2 regions of the Ornithinibacillus xuwenensis genome follow, and region 1 is predicted to be linked to the other one. Evidence: a T-box and tRNA genes for the amino acid it is inferred to sense, from the RefSeq annotation. Region 1 holds a T-box; the other holds one or more tRNA genes.
The links. A T-box is a leader RNA that pairs with one kind of tRNA and senses whether it is charged. The one in region 1 lies ahead of metG (methionine--tRNA ligase), so its partner is inferred to be a tRNA-Met.

Region 1 (15,468 bases):
ATGGAATCACCAGCACCAACAGAGCTTTTTAGTTCTCCCTTTGGAACCGATGCGATATAGGCCATATGTTGATTAACAAGCACAGCCCCTTTACCTGCAAGTGAAACAATGACGTTTTGTGCCCCCATGCCGATAAGTTCTTCCCCATATGGAATTACCTCTTCACAGGATGTTAGTTTCGTATTGAATAAATCTCCAAGTTCATGATGATTTGGCTTTATTAAAAATGGTTTTAATGGAACTACTTTTCTCAATAAATCTCCTTCAGCATCTACAACAAACTTTGTGCCATTTTGGATACAAATACTTACTAACTCCTCATACGTACTTGCAGGCAATGTAGTGGGAATGCTTCCTGCTAAGACAAGTAAATCATCACTTGTCAGCTTGGCTATTTTATTCTTTAATTGTTCAAAATCAGTATTTGTTATCGTTGGCCCACTCGAATTAACTTCTGTTTCCTCTGCTGCTCGAAGCTTGACGTTAATCCTGCTATCTTCTTGTACACTTACAAAGTCTGTGTGAATCTGTTGCTGGTGAAGAAATTCTTCAATATAGTTTCCGGTGAATCCACCTGTAAATCCAAGTGCGTGACTATCAACATCAAGTCTTTTTAATACTTGTGAAACATTAATTCCTTTCCCACCTGGAAACTTTGACTCTGCTCTTGTTCGGTTTAATTCTCCAACATGAAACTTATCTAGTTCGACAATATAGTCGAGGGAGGGGTTTAATGTTAGTGTGTAAATCATGATGTCACTACCTTTATATTTGTATGATTTTGAAAGTGCTCTTCTGTATCTGTGTTCAATTTATTCGTTAGAATGGTTGCTGCACCTATGTCAGATATTTTTGCAAAGGCTGTTTCTAGAAATTTCGAATCATCCGCTAACACATAGGCTTCTCTAGATAACGATATCGCTAAGTTCTTAATCATGGCCTCCTCTGGATCTGGCGTGGTATAGCCAAATTGTGGATGGATTCCATTTACTCCGATAAAGCTTTTATCAAATCTGTACTGCTCCAAGCTTTCCATTGCTCCTCTACCAATAAGAGCCTTTGTTGTTGGTTTAACAAATCCACCTATCAGATAGGTTTCAATGTTTCTTTCTAGAAGATGATTCATATGCATAAGTCCATTGGTTACAACAACGATATTGGATGGAAGCTGGTCAATCATTTGAAAAATAGTCGAACCCGCATCTAAATAAATACAATCACCTTCTTCAATAAGATTTGAAGCAAATTGAGCGATTTGACGTTTTGTTTGCGTGTTTATGGATGATTTTTCATCCATGGTTGGTTCTACTAGCTTTCCTTGTAATCTGGCTGCGCCACCATGTACTCTTTTTAGAAATTTACCCTTTTCAAGCTGTGTTAAATCACGTCGGATAGTAGACTCAGAAGCGTTTGTTAACTTGATTAGGTCCTGTATTTTTATCGTGTTTTGTTCCTTTAATGCTTCTAAAATTAATTTATGACGGTCTGCCTCTAACATAACTACCTCCTATGAAGCGCTTTCATGTTTTTATTTTAGTTGATTACACATTTAATGTCAATCAAAATCATTCAAAAACATTTAAAATCTATCAAAAACTGTCATTGAAAGCGAAAAATATCCCTACTATAAAAGTAGGGAGTAGGTCTACATATCTTCATTATCTTTATCGTCATACTTGCTGTTTTGAAGAACTAGTGAAATGTTGTTGTTGTTGTTAACGAGTCGGTCTAAATCTTGAGTGTTTTCTTCTTCACCATAAAAGGTATTATTAAGCTTGATATTTGCTTCTTCTGTTTTTGTCTTTTTTTTATTCATTTTTTGATATCCCCTCCTTTCGTTTTAGTATTTACTAGATGGAATGAAGCTATGATTTCTTCATTCATTTTTGAGTAGGTCCAGAAATGTAGATTGTTTCATTCTAAAGATGGTTGTTCAAGACTGGCCTAATTGCTATTGTTAGGATAATAAAAAAAATTCATAATCCTTACGGAGGGGAAAACATGGGAATACTGAAGAATAAAAACTTTTTCTTTCTACTCATTGGTAGAATTGTAACGAATATAGGGGATAGTATCTATTATGTTGCTGCCATGTGGCTCGTATATAGTTTAGGTGGTAATGCCTTTTATTCAGGTTTAGCAGGTTTTCTCACACTACTCCCAGCAGCTTTGCGATTTATCACGGGACCATTCGTCGATCGCTGGCCGATTAAACGCACACTTCTAATTACTCAAATCTTACAAGCTGGGCTAATTATCATCATTCCGATTGCATATTATATGGATGTATTAACCGTTCATATCGTGCTTATCGTGATGCCAATTGTTTCTTTTATTGAGCAATTTGCGTATCCATCGCAATCAAAGGCACTACCATTAATAGTAAAGAAAGAGGAATTAGTAAAAGGAAACGCTTATTTTTCTTTTGCTTATCAAGGGATTGATTTAGTATTTAATGCACTTTCAGGAATTCTCGTAGCTTTCTTTGGTGCTGTCACGTTGTATTTAGTTGATTCCTTTACCTTTGCGTTGGCAGCAATTTGCTTTAGTTTATTATAGCTACCGACTTCTAAAGAAATAGCAGTCCAGCGAAAAAAAGGGATAAAGAGTGGGCTTGTTACTTATTTTTCGGAATTAAAGGAAGGATTTTCAATTGTATTTGGCTCGATTATGGGTACTTTCTTATTTGGTTCTGTCGTAGCAAATTTTGCAATAGGGGGAGCATTGGCTGTTCTTCCAGCCTTTGCTGATCAAAATGGAGGATCGGAGATTTATGGGTTTTATCTTGCTGCAATGTCTACTGGTGCCTTAATCGGGGCAGTATTGTCACCTTGGATGGGCAAATTTAAATTAGGTTATTTTAGTATCATTTCATTTTTTGGCTCGGCGATTTGTTGGATAATTGCTGCGCTAGTACCTTGGTCAATCGTAGGTATTTTACTATTTGGGTTAGCCTGGATCCCGATTGGTGGTACCAATGTCCTTTTTGCCTCTGCTGTCCAAACGGTTGTTCCGAATAAAGTCCTAGGTCGAGTAAATTCAGTATCAAGTAGTATGGGGACAATGGCCATGCCAATTGGTTCTCTCGCAGGTGGGTACTTTGCAACTGTATCAAGTAGTACGTTAATATTTGCTCTTACTGGGCTTGGACTTGTATTTGTTTCGATTGTTTGGATCCTACACCCAAGATTAAGAACATTACCAAAAGCAAATGATTTGTCACCAGAGGTATTTGGTATTCATTTTGATGATGGTATTGTTGAGGAGGCTAATTAAAATTTTATAGCTAGTTAAAGTACATATTTGTAACGAATATGTACTTTTTATTTTTACGTTCATAACTTTTCCTTATTGAATTGTATAAATTTATACAATTATTAATTACTTTTTTGTTGTATTACAATATATTAGGGAGGGGTAAATTTGAAGAAGATTGTAATTACAAGGTTCGGTGGACCAGAAGTACTTAAAGTAATTGAAGAGAAGATACCTTTAGTAAAAGGAAATGAAGTATTAATTAAAGTTGAGAAAACTAGTGTTAATTATGCCGATATTAAGAAGAGAACTGGTCGTAAAGGAAAAAGCAGTTTTCCAATGGAACTGGGTTTAGATGCAGCAGGAACAATAGTAGAGATAGGTGATTCAGTTAAGAATCTCTATATTGGGCAGCGTGTAATTGCATTTCCCAAATATGGTTCTTATGCTGAATTTGTCGTTGCTAATGATACATTATCTTTTCCTCTTCCAGATGACATTAGCTTCGAAACTGCAGCTGCTTGTCCTACGGTATCGTTTCTTTCTTTAAAATTATTAACAGATGTTGCGAGATTTCAAAAAGATGAAACTATACTAGTACATGCTGCAGCAGGTGGTGTTGGAACCACAGCTATTCAACTAGCAAAACTAATGGGGGCAAAAACAATAATTGGTACTGTAAGTCATAAGTCTAAATTTCAAACAGTAATAGAAGCTGGAGCAAGTCATGTCATGCTATACAATAATTTTGCAGATAATGTTAATTCAATAACTAATGGTCGAGGTGTAAATGTAATTTTAGATGCAGTCGCAGGTAAAATAACTGAGCAAAGCATAAATTGTTTAGCAAAGTTTGGTAGATTAGTCCAGTTCGGAAATGCAAGTGGAGAAATAGGTTTCTTTAATACGGAACAACTTCATACAAGCTGTAGATCCATATTAGGTTTTAGCTTAGGGACAACTAGGAATGAAAGACCAGATTTATTAGCCGATGCAAGTTTACGCATAATGGACTATTTAAAAGAAAACAAACTACAGATAATGGTTGGAGCAGAGTTCCCATTAGAAGAAGCTTACAAAGCACATGAATTGATTGAATCCAGAAGAAGTATTGGTAAAATATTGCTAGATGTTAGCAAAAAATGAGTGATACTCCTTTTATTTTCTCCACAATTATGCAATAATAAGTGAAATATTTAATAAAAGCGATGATAAGGAAAGTAGATGAACAGAATTTTCTCCCAGAGAGCTTCGGTAGCTGAGAAGAAGCAGAGAATTGTTGATTGAAAATGGCCTTTGAGCTTCAAAGTCGACTTCATTGATTAGACTTTGACGAGATTTGGCACTTGTTATAAATGTCAGAGTATAAGGGTGATTGTCACTCCGTACTTCATGAGGCTAATAATGTGAGTTATTAGTGAATAAAGGTGGTAACACGAGATATGAACCTCGTCCTTTGACTTCGGTCTTAGGGCGAGGTTTTTTATATATTATGAAGGAGGAATTATTTATGCGTGTATTTATTGGTGGTGCATGGCCATATGCGAATGGTTCACTACATCTCGGGCATTTATCTAGTCTGTTACCAGGTGATATTTTAGCTAGATACTTTCGCTTAAATGGAAAGGAGGTACTATATGTATCTGGTAGTGATTGTAATGGTACACCAATTGTAATTAAAGCAAAGCAGGAGGGGGTGGAAGCGAAAGATATTGCGAATCGATATCACGAAGAGTTTCAACAATGCTTTCGACAATTAGGGTTTACGTATGATTGTTATACGCGGACCGACACTTCTTTACACCATGAAATTGTTCAAGCGGTTTTCTTGCGATTACTTGAATCTGGAAGGCTATATACAAAAGAAGAAGAACAATGTTACTGCAAGACCTGTGAGCAGTTTTTGCCTGACCGTTTTGTAGAAGGAATATGTCCTCATTGTGATGCACAAGCAAGAGGAGATCAATGTGATTATTGCTCTAACTTATTAAATCCTCTGGAATTAATCAATAGAATCTGTAGAAGCTGTGGGGATAAACCGGTCGTTAAGTCGACCGAGCATTATTATTTTCAATTAAGCTTGTTTCAAAAGGACCTAGAAGAATATGTATCCAATGCTAAATCAAAGGGGCTATGGAGAGAGAATGCCATTCAGTTATCAGAGAGATATTTAAGGGAGGGACTGGTAGACCGAGCTGTCACTCGAGATCTTCCGATTGGTGTGCCTGTTCCAGTTGTTGGATTTGAGGAGAAGAAGATCTATGTGTGGATTGAAGCCGTTGCCGGTTATTATTCTGCAAGTGAAAAATGGGCAATCGAAAACAAAAGAGAGACTTTTGATTTTTGGAACGAAGATACAATTTCTTATTATGTACATGGTAAAGATAACATACCTTTTCATACCATTATATGGCCAGCCATTCTCAAAGGTATTAAAAAAACACCACTTCCTACCCATATCGTCTCCAATGAATATTTAACAATCGAACAAAAAAAGCTATCAACAAGTAGAAACTGGGCAATATGGGTTCCAGACATTTTAAAGCGATATCATCCTGATTCCATTCGCTATTTCATGACAGTGAACGCACCAGAGAACAGGGATGCCGATTTTTCTTGGCGTGAGTTTATCTATAGTCATAATAGTGAATTACTAGGGACCTATGGGAACTTTGTAAACAGGACTTTAAAATTTATTGATAAATATTACGAAGGCAAAATCCCTGAAGGGGAAATTGAACCCAGGTTTTTGAAGCGGATTTCACTACTTTATGAAACTGTTGGTGACTATGTTTCAAATGCAACGTTCAAAAAAGGAATAGAGGAAATCTTTGCTTTTATACGAGAATCTAATAAATTCTTTGATGAGAGAAAGCCATGGATTCAAATTAAAGATGCAAAATCCGATTGTATGGATACAATGACTACTTGTGTATTCATTATTGCAAATCTAGCTCAATTACTGAATCCTTTTCTTCCTTTTTCTAGTCATACTGTCGCGAAAATGTTACAACTAGATCAACTTAAATGGGAAATGGTTAAAGTAGTTCCTAAGGAAGTCAGACATGTGAAACCGTTGTTTGAGAGAATTGATTTGAGCAGTATTGAAGAAGAAAAAAACAAATTAAAAGAGCATTCAAAAGCAGAGTAGGAGCTGGAAAACAGCTTCTATTCTTTTGATTTAAAGAATATAGCACGTAATGCTTCGAATCGAATGTATGATAAAATATATTTAATAATAATTTGAGTGGCAAGTGAGGATGAATTAGATGAAGCCTGTACAGGTTCGCAATACGATAATAGGAGAAGGCATGCCAAAAATCATTGTACCATTAGTTGGAATTTCAGATTTGGAGCTAATGGATGAAGTGCGTGCTGTGATAGCGTTAAGGCCGGACATTATCGAGTGGCGTGTTGATCAGTATAGTCATGTTGATGACATGCAGGCAGTACATAATATTCTAAAAACATTAAGAAATGAAATTAAAGATATTCCGTTACTTTTTACTTTTCGAAGCTATCAAGAAGGTGGAAAAAAGAAAATAACAAGTAGCTATTATAAAGAGTTAAATGAATTTGCAGTTCAATCACAACTTGTCGATTTAATTGATCTTGAATTGTTTACAACTAATAATATTCTTTCCTATTTAATAGGTAAGGCGAAGTTATTCGGTATAACAGTTATCATGTCTAATCATGATTTTAAGGCAACACCATCAAGAGAAGAAATTATAGCAAGACTTCAAAGAATGCAGGAGTTCGATGCGGACATTTTAAAGATTGCAGTTATGCCAAATAGTGAAGCGGATGTACTAACATTATTACAGGCCACCAATATGATGAAAACTAAATATGCAGAAAGGCCACTCATTACGATGTCCATGGCTAAGATGGGGATATTTAGTAGACTAGCAGGTGAGTTAGCTGGATCTTCAGCTACATTCGCATCAGGCGTTTCGGCTTCGGCTCCTGGACAAATTCCGATTGCTGAATTACGGACTATATTGGAAAATATTCATCAATATATGCGATGAGCAGTTAAAGGAAATCAAGTAAATAACTGCTATAGAAGTTTAATAATACAATGATTGATTCATGCACTTTCAGAAATGATCGTGCTTTTTTATTGAATCCATATTGAATTTTTTTACTCATTTATGCAACTTTCTTACGTTACATTGCATCTTAGTATTCAGAAGGGGGTGGAGCTAGCTTGCATCTAGTGGATAGATTAAAAGATAAAGAGGAAAACGCACTTATTCAGCTCATGAATCAGTATGGCGATTATTTAGTGCGAACCGCCCTATTACTGTTGAAAGATTATCAAACTGCAGAAGAGGTAGTACAGGATACATTTGTTATTGCTTTTGAAAAAATGAAGCAATTAGAAGATCCAACTAAGTTGAAAAGCTGGCTAACTTCCATTACGGTAAATTGTTGCCGTTCACGTATGCGAAAATGGAGCTGGAAAAACGTCTTACTCCATCTTGATAATGTTGACAAAGAACAAGTCGATGAGTCAATGCTTACACCAGAAGAAGCATTAATTGATTTTGTATGGAATCAGAATCTAAGTGAAGCCATTCAAAAATTAGATTACAAGTATCGTGAAGTAATTACACTTTATTACTTTAATGAATTAAAAATTAATGAAATCGCGTTGTATACAAAATCTAAGGAAAGTACGATAAAATCTCGATTAAAAAGAGCGAGGTTTATGTTAAAGGAATTATTGCAGAAGGGAGATGCTGTTATTGATAAACGAGAAAGAACGAATAAAGGCACATCTCAACAATGAATTAAAGCACACTCACTTTACGAAACAGCAGGATGTATTGAAAAGAGTATATCCACATACTTGGAAACAAAAAATAGTTACCCTTTGGAATAAAGAAATCCAGATACCGATTATTCCTATTACTGCATTATTTGTATTAGTAATGGTTTCAGTTGGTTCCCTTGAAAATAGTCCTACAGATTCAATTGATGAACATAACAAAGAACGTGTTCTAGTAGATATTGCAGGAAATTATTATTGGGAAGATGAATTTGAAAGGGCGTTGTTAAAACATGAAAATTAAGGTGAAGGTGAAACACCTAATCATGACATTGGTAGGAATATTTTTGCTAGTCCCTCTGTTCACCTATATGATAATTCCTCGAGTAGAGATATATCTTGCTGAGAAAAAACTAAACGCTGAAAAGGTAGAAGATAAAGAGGAAATATTAGAATTAATAGATTCGACTCCGTTAGATACGAAGAAATGGGAGCTTATTCGGGATTATATGATTGGAGATGGATTAACCACCCAGTTTGATGTTTACATTGGACCGTCATTCACGCAGTGGGGACAGGAACCCCAAGAGAACTACTTTACTTGGGAAGAAAAGCTTCCCTATATTCAAGCCTATGCGAAAGAGGGCCCTGTAGATGGTTATTTAGTTACTACTGCATTATTATTAGCTTCTTATTATGAGAGAGAAGGAGAATTAGAGAATGCAAAGAATGTACTATATGATGCATCAAGTCGTTTTATTCCAACCCAATCCTATAATAAAGAAGAGCTCCTTCTAGAACGGATAAGAATTGCGAAGAATCATGGTGAACTAGAAGAAGCTGATCAATATATTGAAAGCTTACTAGATGATATGGAAAAGGATAATTACCAATTAAGAGCTGCACTTGCACAGTTAAAGGTTGAAATAATCTTGCAGCAAGGAGATTTTCAGGAGGCTTATACGAAAGTGTCGCAAGCAATAAGCGAATATGAGGAAGGCTTCTCAAATGAGCAGGAAAATTGGGAAGAGGACGAAGAAGGGAATTCCAATCATCAGGAAATAATAGACTATAATATGGCATATAGCCAGTTATTAACATTAGAACGATATTTAAATGAAGCGAAGGAGAACCATGGAGGTAATGTCGTGACGGTTACTGGTAAAGTTACTCGGAGTGATGGAACCCCAGTGGAAAACGTTGGTGTATTTCTTCGTGATGAAAGTAATGTGAACCATAGTGTCATGGAGGATGAACCTTATCAAGTCTTAACGGACGAGGAAGGGAAATTTGAATTTCGGGGTGTTTTGCCAAGTAGCTATCAACTGTTTCTAGGATTTTATTATGACCAAATTGATGGTTGGACCTGGCCTAATGATTTAAATGAGTGGATTGATGTTACTGGTAAAAAGGACATTCATTATGACGTTACACTGCATGAATTAATCGAAATTGAATCTCCTGTTAACCAGAAAGAAATAGCAGAGGATGTTGTCCATTTTAAATGGGAAGAGGTGGAAGATGCATCGTATTATAACTTAAGCTTGGGCTATGAAATAGAAGGGGGATCCGTCACTTCCGTTTTTAAAACGAAAATAACAGATAACCAACTGGATGTTCCAATTGAAGAAATATATAACCACAGCAGTGGAATCATGTTTGACCAAAATAATACAGTAGATCCGAACTCTATTTTAGCTTATACGAACCCAGAAAATCGTTTATTTTGGAATGTATCTGCTTATAATGATTCTGGAGAACTAATGACGCAAAGTAATGGCTACCGTTTAGATGATAATACGATTGGGAATTTGCCATTCTTTTACTTGAAGGAGAGAGAACTTACAAAAGCTGACCGACTTTTATTAGAAGGCAAAACGGAGGAAGCATTAGAATTGTATCAAACAAACTATACTACTAATCCAGAGGATGTTCATAGCTTGCGGATGGTTGTCAGATTGATTGGACTAAATGGTGATGGCTCAACTGAAAAACGTAGTGAATTAGCTCTACCCTATATGGAGGATTTTGCACTAAAATCTACTTCAGCAGAATCTGTCTTTGATGTTGTACAATACTATTATGAACTCCAAAAATGGGAAGACTTTAACGAATGGTTTGCTAGATATGTAGACCGGAATGGAGAGTTAAATGACTATGTTCATTCCATTTATGCTAGTGCTTTAATGAAACAAGGGAAGTTTAAAGATGCTGATGAACAATTTAAAGAGGCAATGAAGAAAGACCCTAGTCATCGCTTTGTAGGGAACTGGATTGCCAATGAACTGTATTGGAATGGTATATCGGATAAGACGAGAGAAATTGCAAAAGAAAATCCAGAGCGGTCTTACGGGGAAAATAATCCAGATTGGTCTTCAATGGTTAGTCAATTAATTGCGGAAAGTACAGAATTTAGTATGTATCAACAAGAGCTTAATCAGGTATTGGAAATGTATTTTAATGGGGAACAAGCTGAATTAGCAAAATGGCATCAGTCTACAGAAATGGATGCAATGAGTCGTTTGTTGGAAGCGATTGAAAATGTAAATTAAACGGAAGAAGTGCTACTCCTTTTTTAGGGTAGCACTTCTTCATGAATAACGATTAGCTTGAAATACTGTTACATACATTCTTATTTTACACAACGAATAATACGAAATCCTAAGCTATTCCGATAGTGTTCGGTTACCTGTTCATGTTGATTTAGAAGTTGAACGTATTCCTGATCTAAATTTTCAGAGATAATAAAGTCAGTAGCATGCTCCAGGTCGTGTGGATCAAATATAACTTCTTGCTTCAGAATGTCTATTGAGGAGAACCCTATTTCTTGAAAGGCGTTCCTCCACTCAGATTCGGTTAAAAGCTGTGAGACCCCATAAAAACCCATAATGAAATCAACATCTTCTTTAGGTAAATTATTTTCTTTTGTCATCTCGATCGCCAAGAGGACCCCATGTGGCTTTAGAACTCTTTTTGACTCTAGAATTGCGGTTTTCATATCTGTAAAAGATAAGACGGATTCTAATAAGACATAATCGAATGCTTCATCAGGAAAGGGCAGTGCTTCTGCAGCTCCTTGCTTGATGGAAATTGGCACCTGTGAGGAAATACATCTTTTCCGGGCCTTCTCAATCATAATTTCATTATTATCGATACCAGTTATAGAACTTCCATATTGTTGGGCAATGAAATAGGCGGTTTGCCCAGTACCACATCCAACATCTAGTAATGACTTTGTTTCATCTATTTCTTCCTTTAATAAGATATTTTCGGTAAGGAGTAGTCCTCCAGGATGGGCACCACCAACACCTAAATATGCTAGACAATCAAGATACGAATAAGTCAACTTAACTCCTGCCCCCATGTGAAACGTGATATTGCATTGTATGAAAAGCAATCAGTAATTGTTAGGAATATCTTATTTTTTAATAAACCTAGTCATTAGTGGACTAACCTGGTTATACAAATCCATGATTTGTTTACCTGTAGTCGTTAATTTACTAATATCAAGATTCCCTTCCGCATCCTGAAAGTTTCCAATGAATCCTGAAATGGACTTTTGTGCCTTTTGTGGTGGTCGTTGTGATCGAGTTGGTAAGAGTGGCATTGGTCGTCTTGGTCTTTCTGGAAACATACCTACACCTCCATTAATTGAATTCTACTGCATACTATTCTAATTGGATACATAAAGCGAGGGTATTTGTCCTGATAAGGGATAGGTGATTACTATTCAAATAAATATAAGGAAATCGTTGCAATCGTTAGTTATAGATACATAGGATAAAGAAAAAGGTTGAAAATGGAGTGTTGTTGATGGGGATCATTCGAACTGATAAGTGGCTATTAGAGCATTATGAAAGTCCACTTCATGTATGTGAAAAACTAGAAGACTATTTTCAAGCAACGGCGTTGGAAATCTATGATTATTTATATGTACATGGAATGTATCATCCTGTGAATAATGGAATGAATCACCTTAAACCTTTACTAAAAGCAAATCCCTGGAAGGTGATACAGGATGAATACCATACACTACAAGAATTATGGGGAGGACCGGATATTCCCATTTTTATTTTTCCATTTAATGATAGTGATTCGGAATTAACAATGCATACTGGAGGAAAATCTGGTCTAGCTTTTCGGGATAAATTGTTTTTGTTTCTTTCGAAGGAGAATAGTGAGTTGGAGATAAGGGCATTATTCACACATGAATACAATCATGTGTGCCGGTTGGAGAAGTATCGAAAAAAAGAAGAAGATTATACATTATTAGATACCATTATTTTGGAAGGGCTAGCAGAATATGCTGTTAAGGAAAGATATGGAGGAAATTATCAGGCAAATTGGATTTCTGCCTATGTTGAAGTAGAGCTGGAAAAGCTATGGAAAACAATCATTTATCCAAATCAAAATGTACGAAAGAATGACTATAAACATCAGGAACTCCTATTTGGAAGTAACAAATATCCTAAGATGATAGGTTATTGTGTCGGATATTATCTAGTTACTAGATATTTAGAAACGAATAACATTAGTACTAGCGAGTTACTGGTGCACTCTTCTAGAGAAATCGCACATGAAAAAACAGATGGAAGTTCTCCATCTGTTCATCCACTATGACTAGATTACCATAAGAAAAATGGAATTAACGCTAATGTAGCAATTGCGCCAAGTGCGATACCAGCTCCAAATCCGCGATATCCATATCCATAGCCAAGCCCGTAACCAAAACCACCTAGGTTTCTATTCGGCCCTAATGGCTGTAAATATACTCGATTGTTACTCACATTGCGGATAATACCTCTATGCATTCTTCCATCATGTGTTCTAATTTGGACAGCTTTGCCTTTATGTCGGCAGCATAAATCGTAATAGTGACCAACTGACATTTGTTCACCCCCATCATGCATGATAAAGCCATATGACATCATATGCGTAGGTACAAAAGATATAAAGGACAGATATATCAGGGTGTTCGTTTATATTTCATGTTATGTATGGAAAACATCGGAACTTACTGGTCTTAAGGTTAGATTTATAGGTAAAAATAGATGAACACCCATAACAGAATTAGTTCATTCACATATGTTATTATCAAATGATTTTTGGAGGTGTGTGGCATGAGTGAAGGAGCAGGTTACGGCGGAGGTTTCGCTTTAATTGTTGTGTTGTTTATTCTATTAATTATTGTAGGAGCAGCATGGTTATAAGCTTTTAATAGTATCATTTTAAATAACTATAGGGATTGCTGAGGTCAACTTTCTTAGCGATCCTTTCGTTTTTATTTTCTGTTCAGGGTGCTTCATCGAAAGATAATGCATAAAAATGAATGAACATGAAAAAAGACGAATATAAGATTGACAAAGATGAGACAAAAAGCATACTATAGGTTTATTACATAGTAAGAGGTGTATGTCATGTTGGCCGAGGAACGAAGGCAACAAATACTTGAAATGATACAACAGGAAGGTCGCGTAATTGCAAAGGATTTATCGGAACAATTTAATATCTCTATTGATTCCGTACGAAGAGATTTAACGATTATGGAAAAGCAAGGATTACTGCAAAAGACTTATGGTGGCGCAATGTTGCTTAGTCCACTAAGAAAAGTTAGAACCCTTCCACTTCCTGAAGCAAGTAGATACGGTGAACCTGAATCGCATCAAGATTCCATTTCAAAATTAGCTTCTAGTTTTATTAAAGAACATGACACCATTTTTATAGGGGGAGCAGGCATTCAGTTTGGAATGCTTAAATATTTGCCTACTGATTTCTCATTTACACTTGTGACAAATTCGATGAAGATTGCCGATTCCGTGCGAAAGCAAGCGAATATTACCACCTATTTAATTGGTGGAAAACTAAGAACCGATTCAGCGGGTAGCATGATTGATACTCTTGCACTTGAAATGCTAAGTCAATTTACATTAGACTTTGGCTTTATTACAGGTGGGGGGATTACTGAAAATGGAATTTGTACAGCAACCCCTGAAGGAGCAGCGTTTTCTCGAAAGGTAGCTGAGATATCAGGAAAAAGTGTATGTTTAGCACCTCATGAAAAGCTCGGACAGAAAATGTTTATCACTTCTGTTCCATTGGAGCAAATTGACATCATCATTACAGATCAAGCAGCATCTGAAAAAATAGTAAATGAAATAGAAAAAAGAAACGTAGACATCATTTTTGCTGATGCATAATTACGAATTAGGGGTGAAAAAATGGAAGCTATTCGTGTGGATTTTTCCCAGCAAATCAATGGTACTATACAAGTTCCAGGTTCGAAAAATAGTGCCCTTGCATTGTTAGCAGCAGCTTGTCTTACAGATGAGGCTGTAACATTAACAGGTATACCAAATATCGCTGATTTTCGTGTTATCTGTAAAATGGGTGAAGATATTGGTCTAAAGATTAATCGTGATATATCAGGAATTGTTTATGTTAACCCTGAAGATATTCATTCAACTGAATTTGACCCGATTAAGTCATCGTCATTCCGTACGGCTTACTACTTTGTCGGAGCACTAATTGCAAAGTATGGTAAAGTGACGGTTGGTTATCCTGGTGGAGACGATTTTGTAAGTCGCCCAATTGATCAGCATATAAAGGCACTGGAAATGTTAGGGGCATCCTTTTCATTTTACGAAAATTATTATACGGTGGAAGCAAACGAATTAAAGGGAGCAACCATCTATTTTGATAAGATTACATCTGGTGGCACAATAAACGCGATGTTAGCAGCAGTAAGAGCAAAGGGTATGACTGTTTTGCTTAATGCAGCAAGAGACCCTGAAGTAATTGATACAGCTATTTTACTTAATAAAATGGGTGCGAAAGTAACTGGCGCAGGAACAGATACAATACGAATTTCAGGTGTTGAACGATTAAATGGCTGTACACACCAGGTAATTCCCGATCGATTAATCGCAGGTGCATTTCTAATTGCAGCTGGAGTGACTGGAGGCAAGGTTACCGTAACTGATGTCATTCCAGAGCATCTTAAATCCTGTATAGCAAAAATGAGGGAAGTTGGCATTCAAATCGACATAAGTGATAGCAGTGTTACAGCATCATCTAATGGACCCTTAAAGGCATCAAGAATTAGAACGGGCATGTATCCAGCTTTCCCAACCGATTTACAGCAACCAATGACCACATTATTTACACAAGCACAAGGTAAGAGTATCGTCAGCGAGAAAGTGTACCCCAATCGTTTTAACCATGTAGGGCAATTACGAAAAATGGGGGCAGATATTAAAGTACGTTCTGGTGTGGCCTTTATAAAAGGCGCAACAGAGTTAAAGGGAGCAGTCGTTAGTGCATCCGATATTCGTGCTGGAATATCCTTGATACTAGCAGGCATGGTTGCAAAGGGACAAACCTATATAACTGGTGTGGAACATATTGAACGAGGATATGAGGATGTTGTCGCCGCTTTT
Region 2 (15,468 bases), on a different contig from region 1:
CAGATCCATTCCAATACAGATAGTGTAAGCCCAAAATTTATTGGGTTTCACTAGTAAGGAGAAGTTTCATGAAGAATACATTTAACTCATTTTCGTTTACAACGATCATGAATGAAGTAATTGATAAGTTAGGGTTCACACAACCAACTGAAATTCAGCAAGAGGTAATTCCTGCTATTCAAAAGGGGAAAAGTGTAATCGGTCAATCCCATACTGGTTCAGGAAAAACACATGCATTTCTGCTGCCTTTATTTAGTCAATTGAAAGAAGAACGAAAAGAAGTACAGTATATCATTACAGCACCAACCCGAGAACTTGCTACACAGATATATAATGAAGCTAAGAAAATCATTAAGCTTGCAGATAAAGAACAGGTTTGGAAAGCAAAGCTGTTAGTTGGCGGGACGGATAAACAAAAAATGATGGAAAAATTGAAAGAGCCTCCACATTTTATTATTGGTACGCCTGGTCGGATATTAGATTTAGTAAAAGAAGAAGCTATTACAATCTATTCTGCGGAATCATTTGTCATTGATGAGGCGGATTTGATGCTTGATTTAGGTTTTATTGATGAAGTTGATCAGCTCTTAATTCGCTGTAAAAAAGATATTCAATTAATGGTGTTTTCTGCTACAATTCCTCAACGTTTGGAACACTTCTTTAAGAAATATTTAGAGAATCCTTTGCATGTAAAAATTGCGAATGAATTATCACCCGAAACAATGGAGCATCGACTTATTGCAGTCAAGCATCGAGAAGAAGATGAAGTTATCTTTGACATTTCAAAGGCCATTAATCCTTATTTAGCAATCATTTTTACTAATGGAAAAGAGAATGCAAACAAGCTTCATGCAAGCTTGATTGAAAAAGGATTGAACGTCGGAATCATTCATGGTGGCTTAACACCTCGTGAACGAAAACGTGTATTAAAGGAAATACAAAATCTAAGATATCAATATATTGTTGCAACGGACTTAGCTTCAAGAGGAATTGATATTAAAGGTGTCAGCCATGTGATCAATGCCCAGCTACCGAAAGAGGAAGAATTTTATGTTCACCGTGTAGGAAGAACTGCTAGGGCTGGTATGGAGGGCACTGCTGTTAGTTTATATAGGGAAGAAGACTTAAAATTAATTCAGAAGCTGGAGCAAAAGGGTTTGCAATTTGTATTCTATGATGTTCGAAATGGCCAGTGGAAGGATGCAAAGTCATGGAATGAACGAAGCCTTCGTACCAAAACATCGACTGATATTGAAAAAGAAGCATGGAAACAGGTGCGAAAACCAAAGAAAGTAAAACCGGGATATAAGAAAAAAATGAAGCAGCAGCAAGAATCGAATAAAAGGAAACTGAAAAAGAAAACAAATTATAGAAAGAAATAATACAATTCGGGAGAGGTATAACTATGTTAAAAATAGGATCACATGTATCAATGAGTGGGAAGAAAATGCTATTGGCATCAAGTGAAGAAGCCGTATCTTATGGTGCAAATACGTTTATGATTTATACAGGTGCCCCTCAAAACACGAGAAGAAAACCGATCGATGAACTTAATATTGCTGAAGGGTTAAAGCATATGGCAGATAACGGCATTGCTGATATCGTTGTGCATGCTCCATATATTATTAATATTGGAAACACAACCAAGCCAGAAACCTTTGAATTAGGAGTCAATTTCTTGCGGAATGAGATAGAACGTACATCAGCAATCGGTGCAAAACAAATTGTGTTGCATCCTGGGGCTCACGTTGGAGCAGGTCCAGAGGATGGAATTAAGAAAATTATAGAAGGTTTAAATGAAGTATTAGAAAAAGATATGGATGTCCAAATTGCGTTAGAAACAATGGCAGGAAAAGGCTCTGAAATTGGAAGAACCTTTGACGAAATTGCAAAAATAATTGATGGTGTCACGCTAAATGATAAGTTATCTGTTTGTATGGACACTTGTCATATACATGATGCGGGTTATGATATTGTCAATAACTTTGACGGAGTTCTTGAAGAATTTGATAAAATTGTAGGTGTTGATCGTATTAAAGTCGTCCACGTAAACGATAGTAAGAATGAATGTGGTGCGCATAAAGACAGACATGAAAATATTGGATTTGGCCACATTGGGTTTGAAGCACTACACTATATCATTAATCATCCACAGCTCGCTCAGCTTCCAAAAATATTAGAAACACCATATGTTGGTGAGGATAAGAAGAATAAAAAGGCACCGTATAAATTTGAAATTGATATGATACAAAATGGATCCTTTGATATGGAATTAAAAGATAAAATTGTAAATCAATAATATTATATGGGATAATAAAAAGGAATCTGTTCATAAAACAGGTTCCTTTATTCAAATAAGTGCTCTAACCCATATGATTTTATCAATTCATGAAAAAGCTGATTGGCTTTATTAGCAGTTTCTGGATTAGTAATTTGACTTAAATCATTAAACATTTTTTTCCTTTCTCTCTTATCAAAAGGATTAATATTATTTCTCCTAACATAGCTTGCGATATCCTGTGCTTGTTGCCTAGAGATTGAAAAACCATATTTCTTTCCGTATTCGAGCACTTCCTCAGGCGATAATTGCCTCATTTTATTTAGAATTAATTGTTTAATAAAGAATGACATTCTAACAACTCCTCTTAAAATCACTATATGCACCCCGTTCGTTTTATTCAACTTGTTTACAAGAAATTTTTGTTAATAACCATACAGATAGTGGTTTAACTCAAATGGTAAATAGTAACATTATAGAAAAGCTAATACGTCATAAACTAAAGATGCACCTCATCATAAAAGAAGGAGGTACATTTGTGGACGATAGAAATCGAACGAATAACGTTGAAGATGCTCCAAAGCACGGTGAAGAGGATTATACGGCATCAACCTTTCAGCATACAGATGGAATTGAAGGGATCTATAGTAATCGTGATGAAGAAACGGCTGCAGAGTTAACTGCTGACGATTACAGAAGAAGTGCAGCATTTGAAGGGGATACGGAGCAAGCCAATACGGCTATGGGCTGGATAGCGCTTGCACTATCAATTGCCTCATTCTTCTGGGCGCCAATTCTGTTAGGTGGAGCGGGGATTATTGTAGGTTTCATTGCTAGAAATCGTGATGCTAATACACTTGGTAATATTGCCATCGCTGCTGGTGCTATCTCCATTTTGATTACACTGTTTATATTACCATTTGTATAGATAAAGAGGCTGGTATTGACCAGCCTCTTTACTTTTGGTTATATTTTGGAAAAAAATAAAAATGATTCGCTTTGATATGAGTAGGATCAATATGAGGATTAAGAGAGGAAAAATCTTTTTCAATTTGTTCCATTTGAAATTGTTCCATGCTCGGATTAATTTTTTCTACTACAGACAATACTGTATCACCTGTTGTGATTTTTACCTTTATCACGTCAAATGGAACCCTTTCTAGTTGCTGGTCAGTATGAGTTTGGTCACCTCCCTCAGTTGGTGTGCCTGAGTTTAAGTCTTTATAGACACTAATAATAAATAGTATACTTAGAATAGTAATAAGAAATTTTCTCATCATAACACCTTCTTAATGAAACCATTTGTTATTGTCATTCGTATAAGTAAATAGAACACATGGAAAGGGAGAAAGAGAATGGAAATTTTTTCTCAAGAATGGATTGCCTTAGTTATTACAGGGTTAGGTACATTATTTTTAATCGGTGAAGTACTCGTGAATATGCGAGGTATATTTGCATTATTAGGAATAGGATTTATTACTATTTACTTTTCAGTATATTTAGAGACGGACTCCCTTATTCTTATGCTCGCTATATATTTTATTGGTATTGTTCTCATCATTATTGATGGAAAGGTTTTAAATGATGGTACGCTCGCAACTATTGGTACTGCAAGTATGTTAGCGGCGGTTGCTTTGCCTGCACCTAGCTTTGCTTCTGGAATGTATGCGGTTCTAGGGGTATTACTTGGAACTGGAAGCTCGCTGTTATTTTTAAAAGTGTTTAAACGACGAGAGATGTGGAATAAAATTACCCTAAAGGATCAGTTAACAAGTGAAGCTGGTTATAATTCGTTAAACGAAGAGTACCGTGCGCTATTAAATATGGAAGCTGTTACCCTAAATGATATGCGGCCAGTTGGCACGATACGTGTCGGGGCGAAGGATTATAGTGCAGTTTCAAATGGACAATGGATCGAAAAGGGAACGAAGGTTACAATTGTTCAAGTGGATGGAACAAGAATTTTAGTGGATACAATTAAATAAACAAGGAAATAATTTCTAGAATCTCTTTCTAGAAATTATTTTTTTGTAGAAAAAATATAAGGACAATAAAAAGAATGAATGACAAGTATGTATTTGGGAATTTACTAATAGAAAGAGATGTGACACAGTTTAGTTTGTAAATTTAATGTAAATATTTTTATAAATCCTTTACAAAAGGACATAATTCTACAATAATGGTATAGGTGTGGAAAAAATACATAAACAATACGAGAAGGGGCGGACTTTTCATTGGAAATAGATGTTCAAGCACTGATTTTTGAGTTTATCGGGGGATTAGGTATATTCCTTCTAGGTATTAAGTATATGGGAGAAGGATTGCAAAAATCTGCTGGTGATCGACTAAGAGATATTTTAGATCGCTTTACAAGTAACCCATTCCTAGGTGTATTAGCTGGTATGATTGTTACCATTCTAATTCAAAGTAGCTCAGGAACAACGGTACTAACCGTGGGTCTAGTGAATGCTGGATTTATGACATTAAGACAAGCTATCGGTGTTATTATGGGAGCAAATATTGGTACAACAGTTACTGCTTTCATCATCGGTATTGACGTCGGGGAGTATGCATTACCAATTCTAGCAGTTGGTGCTTTTCTAATTTTCTTCTTTAAAAATCAAAAAGTTACAGCCATTGGTCAAACAGTTTTTGGCTTTGGTTCTCTATTCTTCGGATTAGAATTAATGAGTAGTGGAATGAAACCATTACGATCATTAGAGGCGTTTCATGAATTAACGCTAAATATGAGTGAAAGTCCAATTCTTGGTGTTGTTATTGGTACATTGTTTACTGTAATTGTACAGAGCTCAAGTGCTACGATAGGAATACTACAAGGGTTATTCTCGGAAGGTGCAATCGATATAAAGGCAGCACTACCAGTATTATTTGGTGATAATATAGGAACAACGATTACGGCTGTTCTAGCATCTTTAGGTGCAACAGTAGCGGCTCGTCGTGCTGCAGCAGTTCATGTTATCTTTAACCTAGTAGGAACAACGATATTCTTGCTATTATTAAACTTATTTACCAGATATGTCATGTTCTTGCAAGAGCAGTTTATGTTAAATGAAGAGATGACCATTGCATTTGCACATGGTAGCTTTAATATTTTGAACACGATTATCCAATTTCCATTTATTGGTGCATTGGCTTGGATTGTTACAAGACTTATTCCTGGTAAGGATACAACCATTGAATATAAGCCAAAGCATTTAGACCCAATCTTTATTCAACAGTCTTCAGCACTTGCACTAGATCAAGCAAAAGCTGAAATTATTCGTATGGGCGAATACGCTTATCAGGGGATGGAAGAAACAAACCTTTATTTAACAACAAACCAAACTAAGCATTCGGATCTGGCTATGCAGATAGAAGGAGCACTTAATAGTCTAGACAGAAGTATTACGGATTATTTAATTGATATATCTGGTGGATCCTTATCCGAATTTGAAAGTGCAAAACACACCGTTCTGATGGATACCGTTCGTGATATTGAGCGAATTGGTGACCACTTTGAGAATATTATCGAATTAATCGATTATAAAATTTCGAATAAGGTTGTTATTACAGAGCAAGCCCAAGAAGATCTAAATAATATGTTTGATTTAACGATGTCGACCGTTAAGCAGGCTATTGGTGCTTTAGATAAGGGCGATCGTGAAGAAGCCCTTGCTGTGATGCAAAAAGAGGATCAAATTGATAAAATGGAACGTAGCTATCGTAAAAAGCATATTATTCGCATGAATGAAGGCCAATGCAGCGTGTCAGCTGGTATTGTGTTTGTTGATATTATTTCGAATTTAGAGCGAATTGGTGACCATGCTGTGAATATTGCGGAAGCTGTGTTAGGTGATCAATAATGAGAAGGGGGGATTTCCCCTCTTTTTTTTTTGAGGAAGTAATTTTTTTGTTGAAATATGTATGTAAAGATGCTATAGTAAATATTGTCGTTTTTGATACATAACATCATATTATGTAAAAATAAATGTTGACATGAGTTTACGGATATGTTAAATTATATCTCGTGCCACTAAAAAAATAGATGCTGATAGAGAAGTTGAATAGCAACTATTAACGAATCAACAATCATGATTCCACAGTAGCTCAGTGGTAGAGCAACGAGCAAAACATCTACCGAGTTTACTACGAGTAACCCCGAAGCATACGCATCATTGAATTTGCAAGAAGATGCAGGGGTTAAATAAATCATAATTGGTGGTAAAATACCATTATTCCACAGTAGCTCAGTGGTAGAGCAATCGGCTGTTAACCGATCGGTCGTAGGTTCGAATCCTACCTGTGGAGCCAACTTTAAAATGGCGGCGTAGCTCAGCTGGCGAGAGCGTACGGTTCATACCCGTGAGGTCGTGGGTTCGACTCCCTCCGCCGCTACCATTTACATTATAATTTAAACATCATGGCGGCCGTGGCGAAGTGGTTAACGCACCGGATTGTGGCTCCGGCACTCGTGGGTTCGATTCCCACCGGTCGCCCCATATGAATAAGGACCCTTAGCTCAGTTGGTTAGAGCTATCGGCTCATAACCGATCGGTCGCAGGTTCGAGTCCTGCAGGGTCCACCATTTTAAAACTCGGAGGTATACCCAAGTCTGGCTGAAGGGATCGGTCTTGAAAACCGACAGGCGGGTCAAACCGCGCGGGGGTTCGAATCCCTCTACCTCCTCCATTTATACATAACATAGTATGTTACATGATGCATTGTCGTCACATTTTAATATTTGGCTCGGTAGCTCAGTCGGTAGAGCAATGGACTGAAAATCCATGTGTCGGCGGTTCGATTCCGTCCCGAGCCACCATCTATGTACAAGCGATAGCTTGTTTTTTTTATGCGTTTATATGTATCTATTTCATGTTAAGGCAAAAAATTTGCAAGAACTGGTAACCTCTGATAATCTTTCATGTGAAGGGTATTATATCCTTATACTATTTAGATTTTTGAAGGAGGAGTTCGTTATGGCAAAATTTGAATTACCTGAATTACCATATGCATATGATGCAATAGAGCCGACTATCGACAAAGAAACAATGAACATCCATCATACAAAGCATCATAACACGTATGTTACAAACTTAAATGCTGCTCTAGAAGGACATGCAGACCTTCAAGGGAAATCACTAGAGGATCTAGTGAGCAATCTTGATGCAGTTCCTGAAAATATCCGCACAGCGGTAAGAAATAATGGTGGTGGACATGTAAACCACAGCTTATTCTGGAATGTTCTTTCACCTAATGGTGGCGGAGAGCCGACTGGAGAATTAGCAGACAAACTTAACGCTAAATTTGGTAGCTTTGATAAATTTAAAGAACAGTTTGAAACTGCAGCTAAAACTCGTTTTGGCTCAGGTTGGGCATGGTTAGTGCTAAATAACGGTGAGCTTGAAGTAACAAGCACTCCAAACCAAGATTCACCTTTAATGGAAGGTAAAACACCATTACTTGGTCTTGATGTATGGGAGCATGCATACTACTTAAATTATCAAAACAAGCGTCCTGATTACGTTTCTGCATTCTGGAATGTTGTAAACTGGGATGAAGTTGCAAAGAACTATAATGCAGCTAAATAATATCGTATGAAAAACACGAGTTGATATACTCGTGTTTTTTCTTTTTGTATATCTAAATTTGAATTGCTTACACTAAGGAAAGAGAGAAAAGGGGCAATTCAATATGCGTAAAACATTGCAATACGTAATTGGAAAAACTGAAATTAATCGAGATTTAATCCTATTATTAGTAATAGGTGGTTTATATTCATTAGGAATCTATTTATCCAATACATTTGTAAATATATACTTATGGAAGCAAGCAGATGGAAATTATTACACCATAGCGATTTACAACTTAGCTGTCTTTGTATTTCAACCGATTACCTTTATATTTGCTGGGAAGATAGCGAAAAAAGTGGACCGTGTCATTGTATTACGGTTAGGAGTCATTTTTTTGTCGCTATTTTTTTTAACGGTATTATTAATCGGAGAAAATGCTGCAACATATAATTTTATTCTTGGAAGCCTGCTTGGAATCGGATACGGCTTTTATTGGCTAGCATTCAATGTATTAACCTTTGAAATAACAGAGCCCGATACAAGAGACTTTTTTAATGGTTTTCTAGGCGTTTTACAATCGTTTGGTGGAATGATTGGACCCTTCTCTGCAGGCTTCATTATTTCAAAGCTGCCTGAGAATATTGGTTACAGCACAATCTTTACTGTTTCTTTTATCTTATTTATTTGTGCAGTAGGTAGTAGCTTCTTTTTGAAACGACGCCCAGCCGAAGGTGTTTACTATTTCAAACGTGTGGTGCAAGAGAGGAAAAACAACAAGAACTGGAATCGAATACTAAATGCACATATTTTTCAAGGACTTCGAGAAGGGATTTTCTTGTTTGTCATTACGATATGGGTTTATATCGTTACGAAAAGTGAACTATCGTTAGGAACCTTTAATCTATATTTTTCAGGGTTTTCTTTTGTTTTTTATTTTCTGGCAACAAGACTAATTAAGCCATCAAAGCGTAAGAAAGCAATCCTAATAGGAAGCTTAATGCTGTACCTCTCCTTATTCATTATTTTATCCCATGCAAGCTATACGACGTTAATCATCTACGGTATTATTATCGGAATGGCATATCCTATAATAAATGTGCCTTATATTTCCATGACATATGATGTTATTGGACGTGCATGGAAAGCTGGTGAGCTCAGAATTGAATACATTGTTGTACGCGAGGTATATTTAAACATTGGACGAGTCACATCCATTATTGTATTTATTATGGGTATTACTTACTTTAATCCTGATCAAATTATCCCAGTGTTATTAGTGATCTTTGGGGCTATGCATTTGTTTATCTATTTTTTTGTACGAAATATTTTCTTGACCACATCCAATAAAAAGGAAGTTATGGTAAAAGATCAAGTGACAGATGAAAATAATCGTTAAAAGATTTAGTCTACCTCGAAAATAAATGCTATAATGTACGTATAAAATAGAATGTTTTGGGGGAGAGAAATGAAAAAGAAGAATCAAAAGAAAAAGGCTCAGCTTCCCTTCCGTTTAAATATATTATTCTTTGTTGTCTTTTTATTATTTGCTGTGTTAATTCTGCAGCTTGGAGTTGTTCAGATATTAAGAGGTGAAGAATTTCAAGAACAAATTGACCAAACAACACAGGATACAACAAAGATTCCGGTTCCGCGTGGGGAAATTTATGATCGAAACTACAATATTATTGCACAAAATAAAGCGATGTATGCGATCACCTATACACCACAAAAGGGTGTACAAGCAGATGAACGCCTAGATGTTGCGGTAAAACTGGCTGAATATATAGATATGTTTAAGCCTGATGAGTCTGATCGTGAAAAACAGTTGAATTCTATAACAACACGTGATAAAAAAGAGTATTGGTATATTCTTCATGAGGAGGAAGCGAAAGAAAGATTGTCAACAGAAGAAGCAGCTGACATGGAAACTGCTGAACAATATAAGACAATCCTTGATCGAATTACAGAAGAAGAAATTAGTAACTTTACCGAGCAAGACTTTGAAATCATCTTGATTAAAAAGGAACTTGACCGTGCTTATGCTTTAGCACCTCAGGTTGTCAAAAATGAAAATGTGACTCCTGAAGAATATGCTAGAGTGGCGGAGCATCTTGCTGACTTACCAGGAATAAATGCTACCACAGATTGGGTTCGGGAATATCCTTATGACGGGACCTTTCAAAATATAATTGGGAATGTGACTACTGAGAAGGAAGGCGTTCCAGCTGAAAATATTGATTTTTATTTAGCGAAAGGTTACAGCAGAAATGACCGTGTTGGGAAGACCGGTTTAGAACAGCAGTATGAGGATTTACTTCGAGGTCGTAAAGAGCAGGTTCAATATACAATGGATAAAAGTGGTGTAATTCAAGATTCAGAAGTAGTCGTTCCTGGCGAGAGTGGGAAGGACATCGTTTTAACCATTGATATGGAATTTCAACAGAAGGTAGATGAAATTCTTAAAAGTGAGCTTGAAGCAGCCACAAAGGGTGGTCAAAATAATCATCTGCGTGATGCGATGGCAGTCGTTATGGATCCAAATACAGGGGAATTACTTGCTGTAGGTGGTCAAAGCTTTAATGAGGACCAAACTGAGATAACTGATACGTCGTACAAAACACTTTATGACGCCCATCGCCCAGGTTCTACGGTGAAGGGAGCAACGGTATTAGCTGCTTATGATGCTGGTATCATTAGTCCTGGACATCGAGAATATGATACACCAATTAAAATTGCAGGCACACCCGAAAAATCCTCTTGGAAGAATTTGGGATGGGTTAATGACTTAGATGCATTACGCCAATCATCCAACGTTTATATGTTTTACATTGCGATGAAAATGGGTGGAGAATATAATTATCAGCGGGAAAAGAGTGTTTCTTTTGACCCAGCTGCGTTTCAGGAAATGCGATTTTATTTCAATCAATTCGGCCTTGGTGTGAATACCGGAGTTGATTATCCATACGAATCTATAGGTTACCCTGGTAATGATACTGGACCTGGTTTACTAATGGACTATGCAATTGGTCAGTATGATACCTTTACTGCTATGCAATTAGTGCAATATGCATCTACTATTGCCAATGGAGGTTACCGGGTTCAACCACATTTTTTGAAGGAAGCTCGAAACCCAACTCCTGAAGAGGGGAAGCTAGGATCTATTTATCGTACCGTTAACACAACTGTACTGAATAAAATAATTATGGATGAAGAGTATATTGAGCGCGTACAGGAAGGATTTCGTCAAGTATATCAAGAGCCTGGTGGAACGGCTTATAATTATTTTAGAGACACTGATTTTAATGCAGCTGGTAAAACAGGTACTGCAGAGAGTGAAGTGTATATTGATGGTAAAAAGATAGAAACAGTTAATTTAACAATGATTGCTTATGCTCCATATGACAATCCTGAAATTGCAATGTCTGTAATTGTGCCATATTTAGATTCAGAAACAAATTCATCCATTAACCATAATATTACAAAGCGAATTATGGATGCATACTATACATTAAAAGAAGAACGAGCAAAAGCGGAAAATAATGCTGAAGAAGAATCTGAGAAAGAACAAGAACAGGCAGATGAATAGGATGAAGACTAATGAAACACCTAGTTATCGGAATTCCCCGGTACTAGGTGTTTTTTCTTGGATGATTTACAGTAACTTTACATTAAGTTAATACAAGCTTCATATAGAAGCATTACGATATAGGTATAGTTACTTATTTTAATAGGGGAGCGATTAAATGCCGAGTCGTGAACAGTTTCATACCGAAATGGAAGAGCTTAATAATGATATTATTGAATTAGCGAAGCGTACGGATCAAGCATTAAGAAGGTCGATTGATGCGCTTTTTAATCAGGATATGGATTTAGCAAGACAGGTTGTCAACGATGATAAATTAATTGATAAAGAAGAAGCTTCCATTAATGATAAAACCATATTATTAATCGCAAAGCAACAACCAGTCGCAACAGACTTGCGAAGATTAATTATAGCGCTAAGAGTAGTTACCGATATTGAGCGTATGGGGGATAATGCAAAGAATATTGCGAAATCAGCTACACGATTAGGGGATAATTACTTAACAGAAGTTCCGCAAGATCTAAAGTTAATGCGTGATATGGCATTAGTCATGTTGGAAACAGCCATTAGTGCTTTTCAACACGAAGATATATCAGTTGCGCATAAGCTCGCGAAAATGGATGATAAGGTGGATAAGCTGTATAAACAAGTAGTAACAGAACTCTTAAGTGAAACGGCAACAAATCCAGATCAGATTCAATATGTCATGCAAATAGCCTTTAGCGCACGCTATATTGAAAGATTTGCCGATCATATTACGAATATAGGGGAAAGTATTTTATTCTTAGTTAAAGGCGAGATAGTTGATTTAAACGATTAAACCATACAAAGAGGAAGCAAAGGTTAGCACCGATGCTTCCTCTTTGTATGATAAAAAAGTGAGTAGAAATAACTACTCACGCAAAAAATAATTAATAATATTATTTCGTTAATGCCTCCGCAATCTCGTAATAACTCATATCACTTGATACGGTAAAATCTCCAAGCTGTATTCTTAACGCATAGCCTTCGTCCTCTAAATAAGCAATAAATGCTGCGGCATCATCAATAATGCCATTTGCTTCAAGCTCATCACTTATAGCAGAAGATGGCATTCCAGATTCAATCGTTAATGTATACGATTTCGCTGTTTCCTCGGTTTGACTTTCTTCCTTAGTTGCATTTTCTGAAGTATTCTCTTCAGTTTCTGTTTGTTCAGTTTCAGTTTTTTCTGTTTCTTTCTCAGTAGCTGTTGAATCTTCTTCTGTATTATCAGCTTCTTGATTTTCTGTATCCTCTGCAGGTTTTTCTGTACCTTCTTCCGTTCCATTCATAGACATGGAAATGTATTCGGATTCAGTAAGTACACGATAGCCCTTTTCTTTCATTTCATTAACGACGTCTTCCACTGGCATCTCAGAAAGATCAATGTCAGAGCTTTCCGTAAAGTAATTTACGATTAGCATGACGACAGCAGCAGTAAATAGACCTACGGCAAATGCACGTATTGGTTGCTTCATGGTTTTCCACCTTACTTTAACAAATTTTATTTCTTAAGATTATTCATTTGCTGAAAAATCTTCGGTTAGTAATTCTTCTTCTAGAATTTTTACTTTTTTCTTCAATTGATACGTGTCTTGCATAGTTGATATTGACAATTGCTCTATTTCACTTTCAATCTTTTCGAATCTATCATTGAGGAAAAATGATAGAACAAATAAAGCAATAGCAATAATAAGTATGGTTAAACCTGCAAAAATCATAATTCTACCTCCATTTCAATATACATTACTAGTTATATCATACAAATCATAACTAGAAAACCATAAATTTTTTCCAAACCATCTTGATTGATTTCCAAACATTTGATATTATATATAAGTCTGAAAAGAACTATTAGATGCGTTTATCGCTAGTTTATATAGTTTGGAGGGAAAAACATGCGCGTAAACATCACTTTAGCTTGTACTGAAACAGGAGATCGTAATTACATTACGACAAAAAATAAGCGTACAAATCCTGAGCGTATCGAGCTTATGAAATATTGCCCACGTCTTAAAAAACATACTTTACATCGTGAAACAAAATAATTATTCACAGATTAAGAGCTTGCTTTTACCATTAGGTTAGAGCAGGCTTTTTTTCGATTAAGGCACTAGGGGAGGGTACTAAATGAAAAAAAGGACGTTGCGTGAAAATATGATAACCAAGCTGAAGGCTTTACCTATAAATGAAAGAAAAGCAATTGAAGAACAATTACGCTCTAATCTCCTTAACTCCAGCCTTTGGAAGAATTCTAATACTATTGGGATTACTATTTCCAAAGGATTTGAATGGGATACACAGTTAATTATTGAAGAAGGTTGGAGGCAAGGGAAGAGTATTGTTGTTCCAAAGTGCTTTCCGAATGATAAAGAGCTTGTATTTTACAGACTACATAGCTTTAATGAGCTTGAAAGTGTGTATTATAATCTATTAGAACCAAAACCTAATGATCAGAATAAAACAACAAAAGAACAAATTGATTTATTACTCGTACCAGGAATTGTATATGATGAACGCGGTTATCGAATCGGATTTGGAGGAGGTTATTATGACCGATTTCTTTTCGACTATAATAGTCAGACGGTTTCTCTTTTAAGTACGATGCAGTTATCAGATAACGTACCAGTAGAACCTCATGACATTCCAGTTCAGCACTTACTAACAGAAAATGGATTTATCCAGTAATCCCACGAATATTTTCACCTAGATTGAAAAAACTAATCATGCCAAACTACAGGAAGAGGGGTTCGACATGATGAGGATAATTTTCATTTTATCTGGTGTTATAGCTGCAATCTCAGTCTTATATAAGTGGCGATATAAACTGATGAATGCTGTATTAGCGGTCAGCTTTCTTAGAAGGATTGCTGTGTCAGCTTCTATGAGAATGCCATCCATTCGTAAAAACATTTTGCCAAGTTTATTTAATCAATCGACAAATTCACCTACCCAATGAATCGAAAGCTGTCTTGCACAGCTTTTTTTATTGCGATTAAACGAAAGATTAAGTCGTGATTAATAGCAATTTTTTTATTATACTGGTATCATAAAAAACTATCGGTAGTAGCTTCAACTATCATCATACTTTCCTATAAGTAATAAATGCGATAGTTTGATATGATGGTATAAGGGAGGGGAACAAATGGAAAGAGAAGAAGCATATGTAATGTACTCACTTGCACATCAGTTGAGCCAGGAAAATGGTTATGATGTTTTATATATAAACGATAAAGTAGAAGAAGTATGGTTAGAAAAATTAGAGCAGAAGAAATCATTAATAGTTCGTATTTCAACTATTGGATTTGATTGGAAAAACCACTTAAAGAAAGACATCGCCCAAGTATTCCAAAAGACAAATGCCATGCGAAAAATGCTTCAGGGAAAAAATATTGAGGTACATAATGTGTATATTTCTCCACATACACCAGTTGATAGCTGGGAAATGTTGAAGAAGCCTATGATCATACAAGAGAAGAATCCAATTAAAATGATGACGTATTATTTATCAGGTGAAGATTTTTACAAGGAGAAAAACCGATTAAGCGAAAACCTACAAGTTTCTTTTCAACAAGAAGCGAAAGAAATATTACCTGAGGAGCAAGTAGAGAAAGCTATTCAAAATGCAAAACTAGAACTTGTGAAAAAGATTCAACATAAGCAAAAGGAAGAAGAAGCTTTATTCACCTTTGGAAAGCCAATCTTCACCTACTTGCTGATTGGTATAAATGCTATCCTCTACCTTCTATTAGAAATTAATGGCGGTAGCTTAACAAATCAAACACTCATTGATTTTGGTGCGAAATTTAATCCCGCTATAGTAGATGGGGAATGGTGGCGATTATTTACCTCTATGTTCCTCCATATCGGATTCTTACATTTTGCATCGAATATGCTCTTTTTATATTATTTTGGATCACTTGCAGAGAAAATGTATGGATCTATCCGGTTTATTAGTATGTATATCTTAGCGGGAGTTGCCGCAAGCATCGCTAGTTTTGCCTTTGTTACCAATA

Region 2: it has a tRNA-Met gene. The T-box ahead of metG (methionine--tRNA ligase) is inferred to sense a tRNA for this amino acid. The anticodon was not compared.

The regions. Positions count from the first base shown of each region.
Region 1 is NZ_JBDIML010000005.1:116,026-131,493, reverse strand. It holds gene pfkB (1-phosphofructokinase) at 1-752, opposite strand, end outside; gene ABC228_RS14760 (DeoR/GlpR family DNA-binding transcription regulator) at 749-1,498, opposite strand; gene ABC228_RS14755 (hypothetical protein) at 1,646-1,816, opposite strand; partial or broken gene ABC228_RS14750 (MFS transporter) at 2,002-3,276, shown strand; gene ABC228_RS14745 (quinone oxidoreductase family protein) at 3,424-4,401, shown strand; T-box leader at 4,455-4,715, shown strand; gene metG (methionine--tRNA ligase) at 4,766-6,406, shown strand; gene aroD (type I 3-dehydroquinate dehydratase) at 6,525-7,289, shown strand; gene ABC228_RS14730 (RNA polymerase sigma factor) at 7,478-8,053, shown strand; gene ABC228_RS14725 (hypothetical protein) at 8,010-8,336, shown strand; gene ABC228_RS14720 (carboxypeptidase-like regulatory domain-containing protein) at 8,326-10,584, shown strand; gene ABC228_RS14715 (class I SAM-dependent methyltransferase) at 10,665-11,378, opposite strand; gene ABC228_RS14710 (YppG family protein) at 11,451-11,666, opposite strand; gene ABC228_RS14705 (DUF2268 domain-containing putative Zn-dependent protease) at 11,846-12,652, shown strand; gene ABC228_RS14700 (hypothetical protein) at 12,658-12,921, opposite strand; gene ABC228_RS14695 (YjcZ family sporulation protein) at 13,153-13,242, shown strand; gene ABC228_RS14690 (DeoR/GlpR family DNA-binding transcription regulator) at 13,450-14,229, shown strand; gene murA (UDP-N-acetylglucosamine 1-carboxyvinyltransferase) at 14,251-15,468, shown strand, end outside.
Region 2 is NZ_JBDIML010000001.1:348,960-364,427, forward strand. It holds gene ABC228_RS02085 (Nif3-like dinuclear metal center hexameric protein) at 1-23, shown strand, start outside; gene ABC228_RS02090 (DEAD/DEAH box helicase) at 69-1,382, shown strand; gene ABC228_RS02095 (deoxyribonuclease IV) at 1,406-2,299, shown strand; gene ABC228_RS02100 (DUF2624 domain-containing protein) at 2,347-2,631, opposite strand; gene ABC228_RS02105 (hypothetical protein) at 2,817-3,206, shown strand; gene ABC228_RS02110 (hypothetical protein) at 3,235-3,558, opposite strand; gene ABC228_RS02115 (NfeD family protein) at 3,634-4,263, shown strand; gene ABC228_RS02120 (Na/Pi cotransporter family protein) at 4,513-6,141, shown strand; tRNA gene ABC228_RS02125 (tRNA-Asn) at 6,515-6,589, shown strand; tRNA gene ABC228_RS02130 (tRNA-Met) at 6,600-6,676, shown strand; tRNA gene ABC228_RS02135 (tRNA-His) at 6,702-6,777, shown strand; tRNA gene ABC228_RS02140 (tRNA-Ile) at 6,787-6,863, shown strand; tRNA gene ABC228_RS02145 (tRNA-Ser) at 6,875-6,967, shown strand; tRNA gene ABC228_RS02150 (tRNA-Phe) at 7,022-7,097, shown strand; gene ABC228_RS02155 (superoxide dismutase) at 7,255-7,866, shown strand; gene ABC228_RS02160 (MFS transporter) at 7,970-9,244, shown strand; gene ABC228_RS02165 (peptidoglycan D,D-transpeptidase FtsI family protein) at 9,314-11,434, shown strand; gene phoU (phosphate signaling complex protein PhoU) at 11,592-12,251, shown strand; gene ABC228_RS02175 (hypothetical protein) at 12,352-12,930, opposite strand; gene ABC228_RS02180 (hypothetical protein) at 12,970-13,173, opposite strand; gene rpmG (50S ribosomal protein L33) at 13,351-13,500, shown strand; gene ABC228_RS02190 (5-formyltetrahydrofolate cyclo-ligase) at 13,583-14,140, shown strand; gene ABC228_RS02195 (hypothetical protein) at 14,208-14,411, shown strand; gene ABC228_RS02200 (rhomboid family intramembrane serine protease) at 14,598-15,468, shown strand, end outside.